One region of the Geobacillus sp. G4 genome, then DNA from elsewhere that is predicted to be linked to it. Evidence: predicted binding sites of a transcription regulator. Region 1 holds the regulator's gene; the other holds the start of a gene.
What was found. Region 1 encodes Rex, which represses fermentation and respiration genes when NADH is low (regulators of the CRP and FNR family bind a similar motif). Its sites were predicted from a motif close to TTGTGAAATATTTCACAA; they were not measured.
Positions count from the first base shown of each region.

Region 1 (7,589 bases):
AGCGAAAGGGCCGGGGTCGTATACCGGGGTGCGGATCGGCGTGACGATTGCGAAAACGCTTGCCTGGTCGCTCGGTATTCCGATCGCCGGGGTGTCGAGCCTTGAGGTGCTCGCCGCCAATGGCCGTTATTTTCCTGGGGTGATCGTTCCGCTGTTTGACGCACGGCGCGGACAAATTTACACCGGGCTTTATCGCTACGAAGGCGGTGCGCTCCGTTGCCTTGAGGAGGACCGGATTGTGGCGGCGGATGAGTGGGCGCGTCGGTTGAGCGAGCGGGAAGAGGATGTATTGTTCATTGGTGCGGATGCACCGCTATATCGTGATTTGTTTCGAAGTCATTTAGGCGAACGGGTTCACGTGGCCCCGCCGTCTTTGGCGTTGCCGCGTCCGAGCGAGTTGGTGATGCTAGGCAAACAAAAAGAGCGCGAGAACGCCCATGTGTTTGTGCCGAACTACCTCCGCCTTGCCGAGGCGGAGGCGAAATGGCTTGCGAAACAAAAAGGGGAACAGAACGATGGGGATCAATGTTCAATTTCGGCCAATGACCATTCATGACATTGATGAAGTCGTGCAAGTCGAGCGGGCATCGTTTACTTCGCCTTGGAGCCGTGAATCGTTTTACAACGAGCTCATGTACAACCGCTATGCCAAATATATTGTCATGGTGCACAACGGGCGGATCATCGGGTATGGCGGGATGTGGCTTGTCATCGATGAGGCGCATGTGACGAATGTAGCCGTGTTGCCGCAGTTTCGCGGGCAAAAGCTTGGTGAAGCGCTCATGCGACGCTTGATGGACATGGCTAGGCAGCACGGGGCGGCGACGATGACGCTTGAGGTGCGCGTGTCCAATCACGTCGCCCAGTCGCTGTACCGAAAGCTTGGGTTCCGCAACGGAGGCATTCGCAAACGGTATTATCCGGATAACTTTGAAGACGCGTTAGTCATGTGGGTGAAGCTGAGATGAATGAAGACGTATATGTATTAGGCATTGAAACGAGTTGTGATGAAACGGCGGCGGCAGTCGTGAAAAACGGAAGAGAGATTTTATCGAATGTAGTGGCGTCGCAAATGGAAAGCCATCGGCGGTTTGGCGGCGTCGTGCCGGAGATTGCTTCTCGCCATCATGTAGAGCAAATTACGCTCGTCATTGAGGAAGCGATGCAGCAGGCCGGCGTATCGTTTGCGGGCCTTGATGCAGTGGCGGTGACGGCTGGGCCGGGGCTTGTCGGGGCGCTTCTTGTAGGGGTGAATGCGGCGAAAGCGTTGGCGTTTGCCTATGGACTGCCGCTTATTGGGGTGCATCATATCGCTGGTCATATTTACGCCAATCAATTAGTGGCTGAAATGAAGTTCCCGCTGTTGGCGCTCGTCGTTTCCGGCGGTCATACGGAACTAGTGTACATGAAGGAGCATGGGAGTTTTGCGGTGATCGGTGAAACGCGCGATGACGCTGCCGGTGAGGCGTATGACAAGGTGGCTCGGGCTTTAGGCCTTCCATACCCAGGAGGACCGCACATCGATCGGCTGGCCCATGAGGGTGAGCCAGTGATTGATTTGCCGCGAGCATGGCTTGAGGAAGGTTCGTATGATTTTAGCTTCAGCGGCTTGAAGTCAGCTGTGCTCAATGCGCTCCACAACGCGAAGCAGCGCGGCGAGGAGATCGATCCGAGGCAGATGGCTGCGAGCTTTCAGGCCAGCGTCGTCGATGTGCTAGTGGCGAAAACCGTGCAGGCGGCAAAGGAATACCGCGTGCGGCAAGTGCTGCTCGCCGGCGGGGTGGCGGCCAACCGTGGGTTACGGGACGCACTGCAGGATAAAATGAAAGAGCTCCCCAATGTAGAGCTTGTCATCCCGCCATTATCGTTATGCACTGATAATGCGGCGATGATTGCCGCTGCGGGAACAGTGTTATATCAACAAGGAAAGCGGGCTGATTTGGCGCTCAACGCCAATCCAAGCTTGCCGCTTGTCTAGGCAGTTGGCTGAAACGCGAAAGACACCGAAGGGCGATCCGTTTGCGGCAGGCAAACGGATCGTCCTTTTTATTTTCATGTGAAAAAGTTTGTGTATATTTTTATCCACAAATCTGTGGGCAATGTGGAAAAAGCGGTAAAACACTATCAACATAAGAAAGACAATACACAGCGATTTTTGTGTAACAAGGAAGATGTTTTTTGTGGATAATGTGGAAAAGTTGGTGAATAACTTATATTCCATGGTGGAAATTGTGGATTCTTTTGTGGATAATGTGACTAACTAAAGAACAACCCGCCGAAACTAGAGGCGGGTTGTCGGTTATAGTGAAGTATAAAGCTGTTCCCATTCGGCCAATAACATTTCGACTCGCTGCTTTCGCTCGTCGTTTTCTTGCGTCAATCGTTGCATCGTCTCATAGTCGCCGTAAACGGATGGATCACAAAGTTGCTGCTCGATCTCAGCGATTTGTGCTTCAAGCGTTGCAATCTCGGCTTCGATTTCATCCAAGCGGCGTTGGCGCTGGCGCCGTCGTTTTTTTTCCTCTTTTTCTTGCTCGTATGTCGTTTTGGCAGAATCACTTGCCGTTTCTGTCGGGCGGACGTTCAGGAGTGCCAGTTCGCGTATTTCTTCTTTTTTGGCGATGTAGTAATCATAGTCGCCTAAGTATTCCGTTAGGCCTCCGCTGGAAAGTTCAAACACCTTTGTTGCGATTCGGTTGATGAAATAGCGGTCGTGGGAAACGAACAAAATCGTTCCCGGGTAGTCGATGAGCGCTTGCTCGAGCACTTCTTTGCTGTCGAGGTCTAGATGGTTTGTCGGTTCGTCCAAAAGAAGGACATTTGCTTTTTGCAACATCAGCTTGGCGAGCGAAAGGCGTGCTTTCTCCCCGCCGCTTAAAGCGGAGACCGGTTTTAAAACGTCATCGCCGGAAAACAGGAAGTTGCCGAGCACGGTGCGAATTTCTTTTTCTGTCTTTTCGGGGTAGGCGTCCCACAGCTCGTCAAGCACCCGTTTGTTCGATGACAAATCAGCTTGGTCTTGATCGTAATAGCCGATTTGGACGTTTGCGCCGTAGCGGAGCTCTCCTGTTTGGATAGGGAGTTTTCGGGCGATCGCCTTCAGCAATGTCGACTTGCCGATGCCGTTCGGCCCGACTAGGGCGACGCTTTCGCCGCGCGTGATGCGGAAGCTGATTTGGCGGATGATGGGTGCACCGTCGCCATAGCCAACGGCTATGTCTTCAGCGGTGAGCACTTCATAGCCGCTCGGTCGATCGATCGAGAACGAAAAGGAGGCTGATTTTTCATCGCCGACAGGCCGTTCGAGCCGTTCTATTTTTTCCAGTTGCTTTCGCCGGCTTTGCGCCCGTTTGGCCGTCGAGGCACGGGCGATGTTGCGCTGGATGAAGTCTTGGAGTCGGGCGATTTCTTCTTGCTGTTTCTCGTACCGTCTTAACTCTTGTTCGTATTGCTCGGCCCGCAACTCCAAATAGCGGCTGTAGTTGCCGGCATAGTGTTTGAGCGTGGCATTCGACAGTTCGTATACGTCAGTGACGATTTTGTCTAAAAAGTAGCGGTCGTGGGAAACAACCAGGACGGCACCGGGATAGGCTTGCAAGTACTGCTCCAGCCAAGAGAGCGTCTCAAGATCCAAATGGTTCGTCGGCTCGTCCAAAATCAATAAATCCGGCTTGGACAACAGCAATTTCCCAAGGGCAAGACGCGTCCGCTGTCCGCCGCTTAACGACGAGATCGGCGTTGTTTTATAATCATATGAGGAAAACTGCAGCCCGTGCAAAACGGAGCGGATATCGGCTTCGTATTGGTAGCCGCCTTGTTCTTTGTATTGTTCTTGCAGCTCGTCATACGTTTTCAGCGTTTTTTCATAGCGAGCTGGATCGGCGAGTACGTCTGGGTCGCCGAGTTGCATGCTGAGTTCGGCGAGCTGTTTTTCGAGTCCTAGAAGCGGGGTGAATACCTCAAGCATTTCGTCCCAAATGGAACGCGGCGAGTCGAGCCCGCTGTTTTGCGCCAAATAGCCGATTTTGATATGGTTTGGTTTGATGATTTTGCCGCTGTCGAAAGAGAGTTCACCGGCGATGATTTTCAACAATGTCGATTTTCCCGCTCCGTTGCGGCCGACAAGGGCAATTCGGTCGCGGGACTGTATTTCTAGTTTTATATTCGATAAAATAAGGTCAGCGCCGAAATATTTCGTGAGCCCGTGCACTTGCAAAATGATCATGTCATTTCACCTCGCGAATAGTTTAACGTAAGTCGCGAAAACGGTCAAAGACGAATGATGAAAAATCGTGTATAGTGTATAAATGGAGGAGATTGTATTGTCATCGTTCACTCATTTCAATGAACAAGGGCGCGCGAAAATGGTTGATATTACGCACAAAGAAGATACTGTGCGAGTGGCTGTGGCGCAAACGAGCGTGACTGTCAGCCGGGAAATTTACGAAAAAATGACGAGCAATGCGATCGAGAAAGGGGATGTGCTCGCCGTCGCTCAAGTGGCGGGGGTGATGGCGGCGAAGAAGACAGCTGACCTTATTCCAATGTGTCACCCGCTTATGTTAAAGGGTGTGGACATTGCTTTTGCTTGGGAAAACGATGGAGAAGCGCATAAGCTCGTCATCACGGCAACGGTGAAAACGAAAGGGAGCACAGGAGTGGAAATGGAAGCGCTGACGGCCGCTTCGGTCTGTGCGTTGACGGTGTACGATATGTGCAAGGCGCTTGATAAAGGAATGGTCATCGGTCCGACGTATTTGGTCGAAAAAACGGGCGGGAAGTCTGGCCATTACCGACGGAAAACCGATTAGCTAGGGGATGAGATCATGAGCAACGAACAACCGAAAATTCCGCAGGCAACCGCCAAACGGCTGCCGCTTTACTATCGGTTTTTGAAAAACTTGCACGCTTCCGGCAAGCAACGCGTCTCCTCTGCCGAGTTGAGCGAGGCGGTGAAAGTCGATCCGGCGACGATCCGCCGCGATTTCTCCTATTTTGGCGCGCTTGGTAAAAAGGGATACGGGTATAATGTCAATTATTTGTTGTCGTTTTTCCGCCGGACGCTTGAAGAGGATGAGGTGACCGAAGTCGCCTTGTTTGGCGTCGGCAATTTAGGCACCGCCTTTTTAAACTATAATTTTTCGAAAAACAACAATACGAAAATCGTGATGGCGTTTGATGTCGATGAGCGGAAAGTAGGAACGACAGTCGGCGGGGTGCCGGTCTATCATCTCGATGAGTTGGAGGAGCGGCTTCACGAAAACATCCCGGTCGCCATTTTAACCGTGCCGGCCGCCGCGGCTCAAGCGCTGACCGACCGCCTTGTCGTCCAAGGAATTAAAGGCATTTTAAACTTTACTCCGGCGCGGTTGAACGTGCCGAACCATATTCGCGTCCATCATATCGATTTAGCCATTGAGCTGCAGTCGCTCGTCTATTTTTTGAAAAACTATCCATCGCCATCGTAAAAGGAGAGAACAACACATGAAATATTTGTTGCTCGTTGCTGCAATTTTGTTGCTGTTTGGCACGAAAAAGCTGCCGGAATTAGGGCGGTCGTTCGGCCAGTCGCTTCGCGAGTTTAAAGACGCCACAAAAGGGCTCGCTGATGACGAAGAAACGAAAACCGACCGATGACAAGGCAGGATGGAGAAACAATGAATGACAAAGAAATGTCGGTGTATGAGCATCTGGGTGAACTGCGAAAACGGCTCATCATCGTGCTCATCTTTTTTGCTGCGGCGCTTGTCGTTAGTTTCTTTTTTGTCGATGATGTCATTTTGTATTTGCAGCGAACGGCCGAGGCGAAGCATTTGACCATGAACGCCTTCCGCCTCACCGATCCGATTAAAGTGTATTTTCAGTTTGCCTTTGTCATCGCAGCTGTGCTGTCGGCTCCGGTGCTGTTGTATCAAATTTGGGCGTTTGTCAGCCCCGGTCTGTATGAAAAAGAGCGGAAAGTGACGTTAAGCTATATCCCGGCGTCGATCGTTCTTTTTTTAGCAGGCGTCAGCTTCGCTTATTTCGTCTTGTTTCCGTTTGTCGTTCGATTTATGAGCCAGCTGGCTGACCAACTAGGGGTTCAACAAATGATCGGCATTAATGAATATTTTCAGTTTTTGCTTCAGCTCGTGCTGCCGTTTGGCATCGTATTTCAGCTTCCGATTGTTGTGCTGTTTTTTACCCGCTTAGGGCTTATTACGCCGCAGCTTCTTGTTCGCATCCGCAAGTATGCGTATTTAGCGCTGCTTATTTTAGCGGCGGTCATTACGCCGCCGGATGTGTTGTCGCAAGTGATCGTCATGATTCCGCTCACCATTTTGTATGAAGGAAGCATTTGGGTGGCGCGCATCGGCTATCGGAAAGCGCAGCGAGCAGTCGAGCAGGAAGGCAATGAGTGAGGCGGGACGAAAAACATTGAGAGGAAAGCGAGCAAGGCCGGGCCAAACGAAGGGGCTGTCTCAAAAGCCGCAAAACAGGGTTTTGAGGCCGGCCTCTTGTTTTTTTGTTTCCATTTTCACGATATGATCGCCGTCATGGGATTGATGTTCTGGTCCCTTCCCGCGCGAATCACGGGAAGGGGGTCAGCGTTTTGAGGCGAAAAGAAGGCGAAGGGCGGTGCCGAAATCAAAGGCAGCGAGCGCCGCTAAAGCGATGGTGGAGACGTTCCAAACCGTTTCATGAGCACTTTCGATGGCCAAATACGTAAACATTGAGCCTAAGACGAAATACAGAAGCGAAAACAGCCGAGGGTTTCGCATCATAGCCAAACCCTCCAAACGGCGAGCGGCAGCTCGGACTGGCGCATCATTTTCTCAATCTCGTCGGCCAATAGCGTCTGCATGACGACGACGAACGTATTCATGGCGACATGGGCGAAAATCGGTACGAAAATGCGTCCGGTTTTTGCGTATAAAAACGCGAATACCATCCCCATGGATGTGTACAGAAGCAAATGTTCCGGCTCCATATGGACAATGGCAAACAAAAGCGAACTGACAAGCGCAGCAAGCCAAAAGTTGTATTTTTCATAAAGCGAGCCGAAAATGATTTTGCGGAAGATGAGCTCTTCCAAAATCGGGCCGATGACGGAGGTGACGACGACCAACAGCGGCGTCAGGCGGATGATATCGATGATTTGCCTTGTATTTTCCGACCCTGGTTTGATGCCGAGCAGCCGCCATTCGATGTTGGCGGCGATGCTTTGGGCCGCGAGCGCCAAAAAGACGCCCAAGACCGCCCACATCCACGAGGAAGCAAGCGGCAGCCGCCGCATCATTCGTTCGTTGCGGTCACCGCGGAGCAGCCATAAAATCACGACGAACGCAAGCAGAAAGCTGATGACCGCCCAATACCCGGAAGCCAGTTTGGCGGCTTCGAGGCGGCTTTCCGTTCCTTGGCCGACGCCGAGGGCGCGAAGAAGCGGCACGCCGACAAAGGCGGACAGCTGCATGACGATATACGTGATGATGACGTACCAGTGGTTGCGTTTCAAACCCTCTACCCCTTTTATTTCAAATTATATCCGTATTGTAGCACATGTATGGCGAAAATAGTAAGAAAACTGCATCCTCGCATCCCACCTGACC
Region 1 is NZ_JBEPJY010000025.1:12,704-20,292, reverse strand. Features, by position in the region: gene tsaB (tRNA (adenosine(37)-N6)-threonylcarbamoyltransferase complex dimerization subunit type 1 TsaB) at 1-556, shown strand, start outside; gene rimI (ribosomal protein S18-alanine N-acetyltransferase) at 516-968, shown strand; gene tsaD (tRNA (adenosine(37)-N6)-threonylcarbamoyltransferase complex transferase subunit TsaD) at 965-1,978, shown strand; gene ABS784_RS15855 (ABC-F family ATP-binding cassette domain-containing protein) at 2,300-4,225, opposite strand; gene moaC (cyclic pyranopterin monophosphate synthase MoaC) at 4,323-4,811, shown strand; gene ABS784_RS15845 (redox-sensing transcriptional repressor Rex) at 4,827-5,468, shown strand; gene tatA (twin-arginine translocase TatA/TatE family subunit) at 5,485-5,637, shown strand; gene tatC (twin-arginine translocase subunit TatC) at 5,658-6,401, shown strand; gene ABS784_RS15830 (YdiK family protein) at 6,585-6,764, opposite strand; gene ABS784_RS15825 (CPBP family intramembrane glutamic endopeptidase) at 6,761-7,495, opposite strand.

Region 2 (7,589 bases), on a different contig from region 1:
TGTTCACAAGAGCCCTTGCGGCCGGTCTTCGCTATATCATAAGGCGGCAAACAGCTGTTTTTCTTTATCAGAAATCGTTGAGGAAGAAGGAGACGGTGCGAGCGGCAAATAAATCGACACCGTCGTTCCTTTATGTATTTCGCTTTCGATGCGAATCGTTCCGTTCATCGATTCAATGATGCGGTAGACGACCATCATTCCGAGCCCCGTGCCTTTGACGCCTTTCGTCGTAAAATACGGTTCGCCAAGCCGTTCGAGCTGTTCTTTCGTCATGCCAACGCCGGTATCAGCGATGCGGATGAGCACACGTCCGTTGTCAATGGAGACGTATACTTGCAACGTCCCGCCGTTAGGCATCGCTTCGATGGCGTTTTTCATTACATTGAGCAAACATTGACGGAATTTTTCGCGCTCACCGATGACGGAAAATGGGGCAAGCGTCGCTTGAATATCGACGCAGCTCATATTGGCGAGCGGGCGGAGGATGTCAATGACTCGCTCGATTTCGAGCTTCACGTTCAGCTTTTCCGGCGTCTCGGGCGCCGGCTTGGCAAACGTCAAGTAATCGGTGATGATCGCTTCAGCTCGGTCAAGCTCCTCAATGGCGATGCGCGCATACTGGCGTCGTTTGTCGGCAGCGAGCGGCTGCTCTTCGATCAGTTGGATAAACCCACGCGCCGCGGTGAGTGGGTTGCGAATTTCATGAGAGATGGAAGCAGCTAAATGGGTGACGGCTTCCATTTTCTCGGCGCGAATCACTCGTTTGCGCAGCGCGATGTTATGGTGCACCATTTCCTGAAACGAACAAACGATGAGCATGCTGATGGGCTGTACAAACAAAAAGATAAGCGCAACGGAAGGCGGAGGAGAAACCGCAGCAGCCATCCACTCCGCTATGGCGACGGTCAATAGGCCAGAGCCGAAGCTGAGCGATGCAGCGAACAGCGTGCGCTGTTTGGTTGGCAGCTCGACAAACCGTTTTGTCAATAAACTGCTTGTTGCAGCGATGGCGATGGAAACGACGACGGTGACGAAGACGCCAGCTCCGCCGAACAGCGAGCGGTAGGCGATCGCCGTAAACGCTAAAACCGTCGCCGCCCCCGCTCCGCCGTACAAACCGCCAAGCCACAGAGGAATTTGCCGCAAGTCGAAGATGAAATCGCTCTCTGTTCCGACCGGGAGGGTGATGCATAACATGATCACGACGGCGTAACAAATGGTCGGCAAATAAAGGCGGAATCGTTTTGGTCTCTTCTCCTGCTCCGTACAGAGGGGAACGAGGAACACCGGCAGAAGGATGAAAAACAAGTTGAGCAAAAAGTCTTTGAAAATATTCAGCATCGCGGCACCTTCTTTCCCATCGTCAAGCTGCATAACCAGAATTTCTACAAAAACTGCGAATATATTACATTGTAACTGGAAAACTGTCTGGATGTTAAGGTGAAATCGATAGCCTTTTTTTGCTATAAATCTCGTTTTTTCGACAAATATAGGTAAAAAGGACTATTTTGTTCTTGATAAAAAATACCCTTTATTTTTTTATATTATTCTATAATATTTTAATTGTATATATTTTCTATCAACCTTTTATTTGATATGGAGGGATATTTTTGAAAAAACGGTCGATTCCATCACTTGTTGCGGCGCTGTCGCTCGGCATCGGGCTGTGGGCATCTCCGGCGGAAGCGCCGAGAGCGGCTAACGCCCCCGGCATTCCGGCTGTGAAGCAAGGGGGACCGGTCGATTTTGCAATTGCCAATGAGGAAAAGCTGGCGGAAATGTTGAAACGGAGCGGAAAGCTTCGCGCTGATGCGACTCCTGCTGAGGTGGAACAAGCAGTGCGCGACTATTTGCGGCAAAGGGCGATTCATATGCCGCGGGGAAAAGGAGAATTATACGATAAAGAGGCAAAGCGCGCCGAGGCGATGCAGGACGGACAGCAGACAAATGGCGTGCTGAACGGGAAAGGGAAAAAGCTCGGACAATCGAAAACGGCTTCCGTGCCATCCGTCAAGCCGGAGCCATGGAACGGCGGCAAGCGGGTCGACCGTGTACTCGTTTTGCTCATCGAGTATCCGGACTTTCCGCATAACAACATTCAGCCAACTGAAACGGATATGTATTATAAAGATTATACACGCGAACATTATGAAGATATGATTTTCGGCGGCGATGACGGCTATTACGATGGACCGAATGGCGAGAAGCTTATCTCAGTAAAAAAATATTATGAAGAGCAATCAGGCGGCAGCTATTCCATTGAAGGAAAAGTGGCAGGCTGGTATCAGGCGAAGTATCCGGCTAAATACTATGGCGGAAATGTACCGGCGCCGGATGGCAATGACGCCAATCCACGGGCGCTTGTGCGCGAAGCGCTGGCGGCAGCCGCCCAGGATCCGACCATTGATTTGCGTGAGTTTGACCAAGAGGATCGCTACGATTTAGACGGCGACGGCAATTATCGCGAACCGGACGGTTTGATTGACCATTTAATGATCATTCACTCCAGCGTCGGAGAAGAATCGGGCGGCGGTTCGCTCGGCGGCGATGCCATTTGGTCGCACCGCTGGAATTTAGGATCGGTGTACCGCATTCCGAATACGACGACGGATGTGCCGTATTGGCGCGGCCAACTGGCGGCTTACGATTATACGATTGAGCCGGCTGACGGGGCGGCAGGAGTGTTTGCTCACGAATACGGCCACGATTTAGGGCTGCCGGATGAATACGATACGATTTACTCCGGTCTGGGCGAGCCAGTTGCCTATTGGTCGATTATGTCAAGCGGAAGTTGGGCGGGACGCATTCCGGGCACCGAGCCGACCGGCTTCAGCGCCTGGGCGAAACAGTTTTTGCAGTCGACCATGCCCGGCAGCAACTGGCTGAGCGGAACGACCGTTGAGTGGAACGAAGTAACGCCAAACGGTGTTGAAGTCGTGCTCGATGAAGCGAACACGAAAGGGACGAACAACGATGCCGTGCGCATCAACTTGCCGGACAAAGAAACGGTCATCACGACCCCGCCAAGCGGTGCGTATGCCTATTTCTCCGGCAGTGGAAACAACTTAGATCATACGATGTCAACGACGATCGATTTGACGAGAGCGTCCAAGGCGACGCTGGCATTTGATACATGGTATGCGATTGAGAAAGACTGGGATTATGGGGCGGTAGAAGTAAAACCGCATGGCAGCAACGAATGGACAACAATTCAAGGAAACATTACGACGACCGACAATCCGTACGGGCAAAACCCTGGCAACGGCATTACCGGTACGTCAAACGGCTGGGTGAAGGCGGAATTTGACTTGTCGGCCTATGCAGGACAAACGATTGACCTTCGCTTCCATTACATCACTGATGTAGCGGTGTCGGAAGCTGGCTGGTATGTTGACAACATTCAAGTGACGGCAGATGGAACAATCGCGCTCACAGACGATGCAGAGGGCGACAGCGCTTTCGCGTTGGACGGTTTTGCGAAAAGCGACGGCATCGCGCGCTCGAAGCATTATTATTTGCTTGAATGGCGCAACCACCGCGGCGTCGATGAAGGGCTCGCCCATATTTTGCGCGGCGACCGGCTTCTTTCGTACGATCCAGGGCTTGTCGTCTGGTATGTGGATGAAGGCTATGACAACAACTGGACGGGCGTCCATCCGGGCGAAGGGTTTCTTGGCGTTGTGGATGCCGACCAGCATACGTTAAAATGGTCGGGCAATACGACAGCGTCGACTCGCTATCAAGTGCACGATGCGGCGTTCAGCCTGCAAAAAGGAGCCCCATTCCGCGTGGCAATCAATGGCTCACAGCTGATCGACAACGATACATCGCCGACGCCGGTGTTTGACGACAGCCGGTCGTATGACAATAAAGGGGCCGTCGACGCCGGCCGGAACGTGCCCAACTATGGCCTAAAAATCCGCGTCATCGGTGAAAGCGTTGACCGCACGGCAGCGCGTGTGTTGATCCACCGCTGACCACCTCCAAAGGCGCACGGAACATTTCCGTGCGCTGAACATTTATCGACACGGTTTGTCATCCCTTCGTCGAATTTGTTGATTTTTCTTTCCCCCTTTTTTCCGCTTTTTCCGTTTATAATCATAAGTAGGATCGGATGAGAAGGGGGAACAATCAGAATGGAATGGTATGAACAGCTGTCGGCGTGGATTGCCGAGAAGCAGCCGGTGCGTGTAAAAACCTATCAAGGGGAAGCGGTCGTGCTGCCGGTCAAGCTGTATCAGGACACGCGCAAACTGTTTGTTTACAACCGGCAAATGCGTCTAATGAACATTCCGTTGGACCGGATCATTTCCGTCGAGCCGACGCGCATCATCGGTTCCTTTGACCGTCGGGGAGAAGAGGCCATGGTACATACTCGTTGAACGGAGGGCACGCGTCTTTGGGCGCGTGTTTTTTTGATGGTGGTCGGCTGTTTCTGCCTGCGGTCTGTTCTGTTGCGCTGGGCTCTATACCCAATGAAGGCGGCATTCGCGTTGCGATGTGCCAGGGAGCGGAATGGTTTTTGTTGCATAGGCAAAGACCATCTTTTAGAATGGAAAGGACGAACGACTGACCATAAGGGGGAAGGGACATGCATGGCAAACGGATTGCCTTGTGCGCGTCACGCAAACTGGACGAAATGACAACGCTTATTGAAAAGCAAGGAGGAACGGCCATCATTCGTCCGGCGCAAGGGACCGTCTTTTCAAAGGGAAGCGAACTGGGAGAGGAAATGCGAACCGTCATCGCCATGCGGCCGGACTGGATCGTATTTACGACGGGAATCGGCTTTGAGGCGCTGTTGGAAGCGGCCGACCGGGAGGGAATGGCTGCTCAATGGCATCGAACGATCAAGGAAGCGAACGTGGCTGCCCGCGGCTATAAAACGGTGACGGCGTTGAAACAAATCGGCGTCACCCCGGTGGCCGCAAGCGAGGACGGGACGACGAAAGGGTTGATTGCTGCTCTTTATGGGCACGACTTTGCGGAAAAAAACGTTGTTGTACAGCTGTACGGCGATACCGCGCCAGCCTTGAAGCAGTTTTTTCTTGAACAAGGCGCTTTGTATACGGAATTGTTGCCATACCGGCATATCGCTCCGGATGAGGAGACACTGGCGACATTGTATAAAGAAATCGTCGGGCGCGAAGTCGATGCCGTCTGTTTTACATCGGCGATGCAAGTCCGCTTTTTCTTTTCGTTCGCCCGCGAGAAAAAAGAGATCGCATCGCTGCTTGACGCGTTTCGCACCGATGTCGTGGCCTGCGCCGTTGGCAAAGTGACAAAAGAAGCATTGGAAGAAGAGGGAGTCGATCGCGTCATCGCCCCGGAACATGAGCGGATGGGAGCGATGATTGTGACGCTTGCCCGTTATTTTCAACAATAAGCCCTGTTGAGGGTTGTTTTATATCAATTGTCCAACCTGCTATATAAGAGATCATCTTTTTGTTAAATGTTTTATATTATGTGTTTCATCAAAAATACTAAACTGTTTATTTTTTGTCACAGTTTTTCGAACATTTTCCGCTTATAATAAAACTGGGGATGTATTTTTCATATGAAAGGGCGGGGCGAGCATGAAACGAAGCTCATTCCAGCAGATGGAGAGCACGGTTCGGCGGGGATTTGCTACGGCGCGTCGCTCATGGGGGCGAGCGTGCTGTTTTTTTTTTTTGCGCTTGCCTGTCGGCGGTGTGATATGACTCACAACGATGGAGATGCTGCACACAGTATAATGGAAACAACGGACGGATCATAAAAAGGAGGAATTGATGATGCATTCATTTTGCCATATGGGCGGCCCTGAAGGGGTGAAATTATGCGCCGGTCTGGCGCAATTAAAACAAGAACACGGCCCGCTGCGCGCCCAAATGGAGCAGCTGCTTGCCGCAGCGGAGGCGATCGGCCGCGGGGAAAATGACCGCAACTGGCGTGAGCCGCTCGCTGATTTGAGAGAAAAAGTTGAATCGTTCGTCGCCGCCCTAGATCCGCATTCGGAGCGGGAAGAAGGCGTATTGTTCCCAATGATGGCTCGGTACATCGGGCGGACGACCGGCCCTATCGCCGTTATGGAATACGAACACGAACAGGCGAAAACGTGCCTTTCCATGTTTTTAGAAAAGACCGCCCAGCTGCCGGAGAACATCGACAGCAGACAGGCGTTGACGCTTGCCGGCGCGGTGATTGAGGCGTATCATATTTTGGATGAGCACTTCATGAAAGAGGAGAACGTGCTCTTCCCGATGGCCGAGCGGTTGTTGTCCGATGCGGAGAAAGAGGAGCTGTTTGCGCGCATTAACTAAGTAACAAATGGAAAACAGGATGCCCCAAACGACGGGCATCCTGTTTTTTATTATTGGTTCATTTGTTGGCAGGTTGTTATGCATGATCGTTAGGGTATGCGGAAGCGCACGTTGTTTCGTTCCCGCCGCCGTTAAAGTTGACAGGCCGGCTGTTAGGCAATCGGTTTGCCCCCTCCGCCTGTTCAGTTTAGGGTTCCTGATGTGACGCCCGCCGCTCGCTTACTTGGCGCGGTTGACCGGCTCTGCTTGTTTTGGCATTCGCTTTCGATAGACGACGTAGCTGCGCTGCAAGTAGCGGAGCGGGAAGCTGAATACGTGAACGAGACGGGTGAACGGCCAGACGGCGAACAAACCGAATGCAGCGAGAATATGAATCTGAAACCAAAGCGGCACCGCTTCCATATAAGCTGGGTTCGGACGGAACGTAAGAAGGCCGCGAAACCACGGGCCGATTGTCGTCCGGTAATCAAACCCGTGCGAATCGATGTTCAGAAACGTCGACGACAACCCGCTGGCGATCACGACAAGCAAAAATCCGAGCGCGACCCAGTCGCCGGTGCTGCTTGTCACCCGTACGCGCTTGACCGTCAAGCGGCGGCGAAAAAGGATCACGAAACCAACGAAGGCCGCCAAGCCGGCCGGAATGCCGCCTGCCAAGGCGAGGGCGTGGTACATCTCTTCTGTCACGCCAAGCGCCTCGTAAAACGGCTCGGGAATGAGAATGCCCATCACGTGGCCGACAAACACGAACAAAATGCCCCAGTGAAAGAGAAGGCTTCCAAGGCGCAACTGCCGTTTTTCAAGCAGTTCGCTTGATTTGGATGTCCAGCCAAACTGGTCGCGCTGGTAGCGCCAAATATGGCCGGCGACAAATAGGACAAGCGCCAAATACGGAACAATCACCCAGAGAAATTGGCTGGCCATGCCGTTGCACCTCCTTTCGGGAGCGGCGTCACGCCGAGTTGAGTGAATGTGTGATTGAGCGCGTCAAACAGCTGTGCATACGGGCTGCCTGCCGCTGCCAGCCGGTCGCCGATTTCGCGGATATGGCCGGCATAATCGGCGAGCAAGGCGGTCGTATGCTCTTGATCTGCATAGGCCATCCATTCAAGCATGAGCGGCAAGTAGTCGGGCAGCTCGTGATCGGAGACGGCGAATCCGGCCGCCTCGTAGCGCGCTTTTAAGGCGACGAGTTCGATTCCGCGCTCCCGCTGCTCGCCGTTTGTCATATACGTCAAGTACAAATTCGTTTTTTTGCCGAAATCAAATGTTTCGACATATTGCTCC
Region 2 is NZ_JBEPJY010000009.1:73,370-80,958, reverse strand. Features, by position in the region: gene ABS784_RS12210 (ATP-binding protein) at 37-1,341, opposite strand; gene ABS784_RS12205 (immune inhibitor A domain-containing protein) at 1,611-3,977, shown strand; gene ABS784_RS12200 (hypothetical protein) at 4,137-4,382, shown strand; gene ABS784_RS12195 (uroporphyrinogen-III synthase) at 4,592-5,386, shown strand; partial or broken gene ABS784_RS17365 (pyruvate synthase alpha chain) at 5,558-5,659, shown strand; gene ABS784_RS12190 (hemerythrin domain-containing protein) at 5,775-6,302, shown strand; gene narI (respiratory nitrate reductase subunit gamma) at 6,522-7,226, opposite strand; gene narJ (nitrate reductase molybdenum cofactor assembly chaperone) at 7,202-7,589, opposite strand, start outside.
Region 2: the regulator Rex is predicted to act here: its motif matches at 5,692-5,709, upstream of ABS784_RS12190 (hemerythrin domain-containing protein).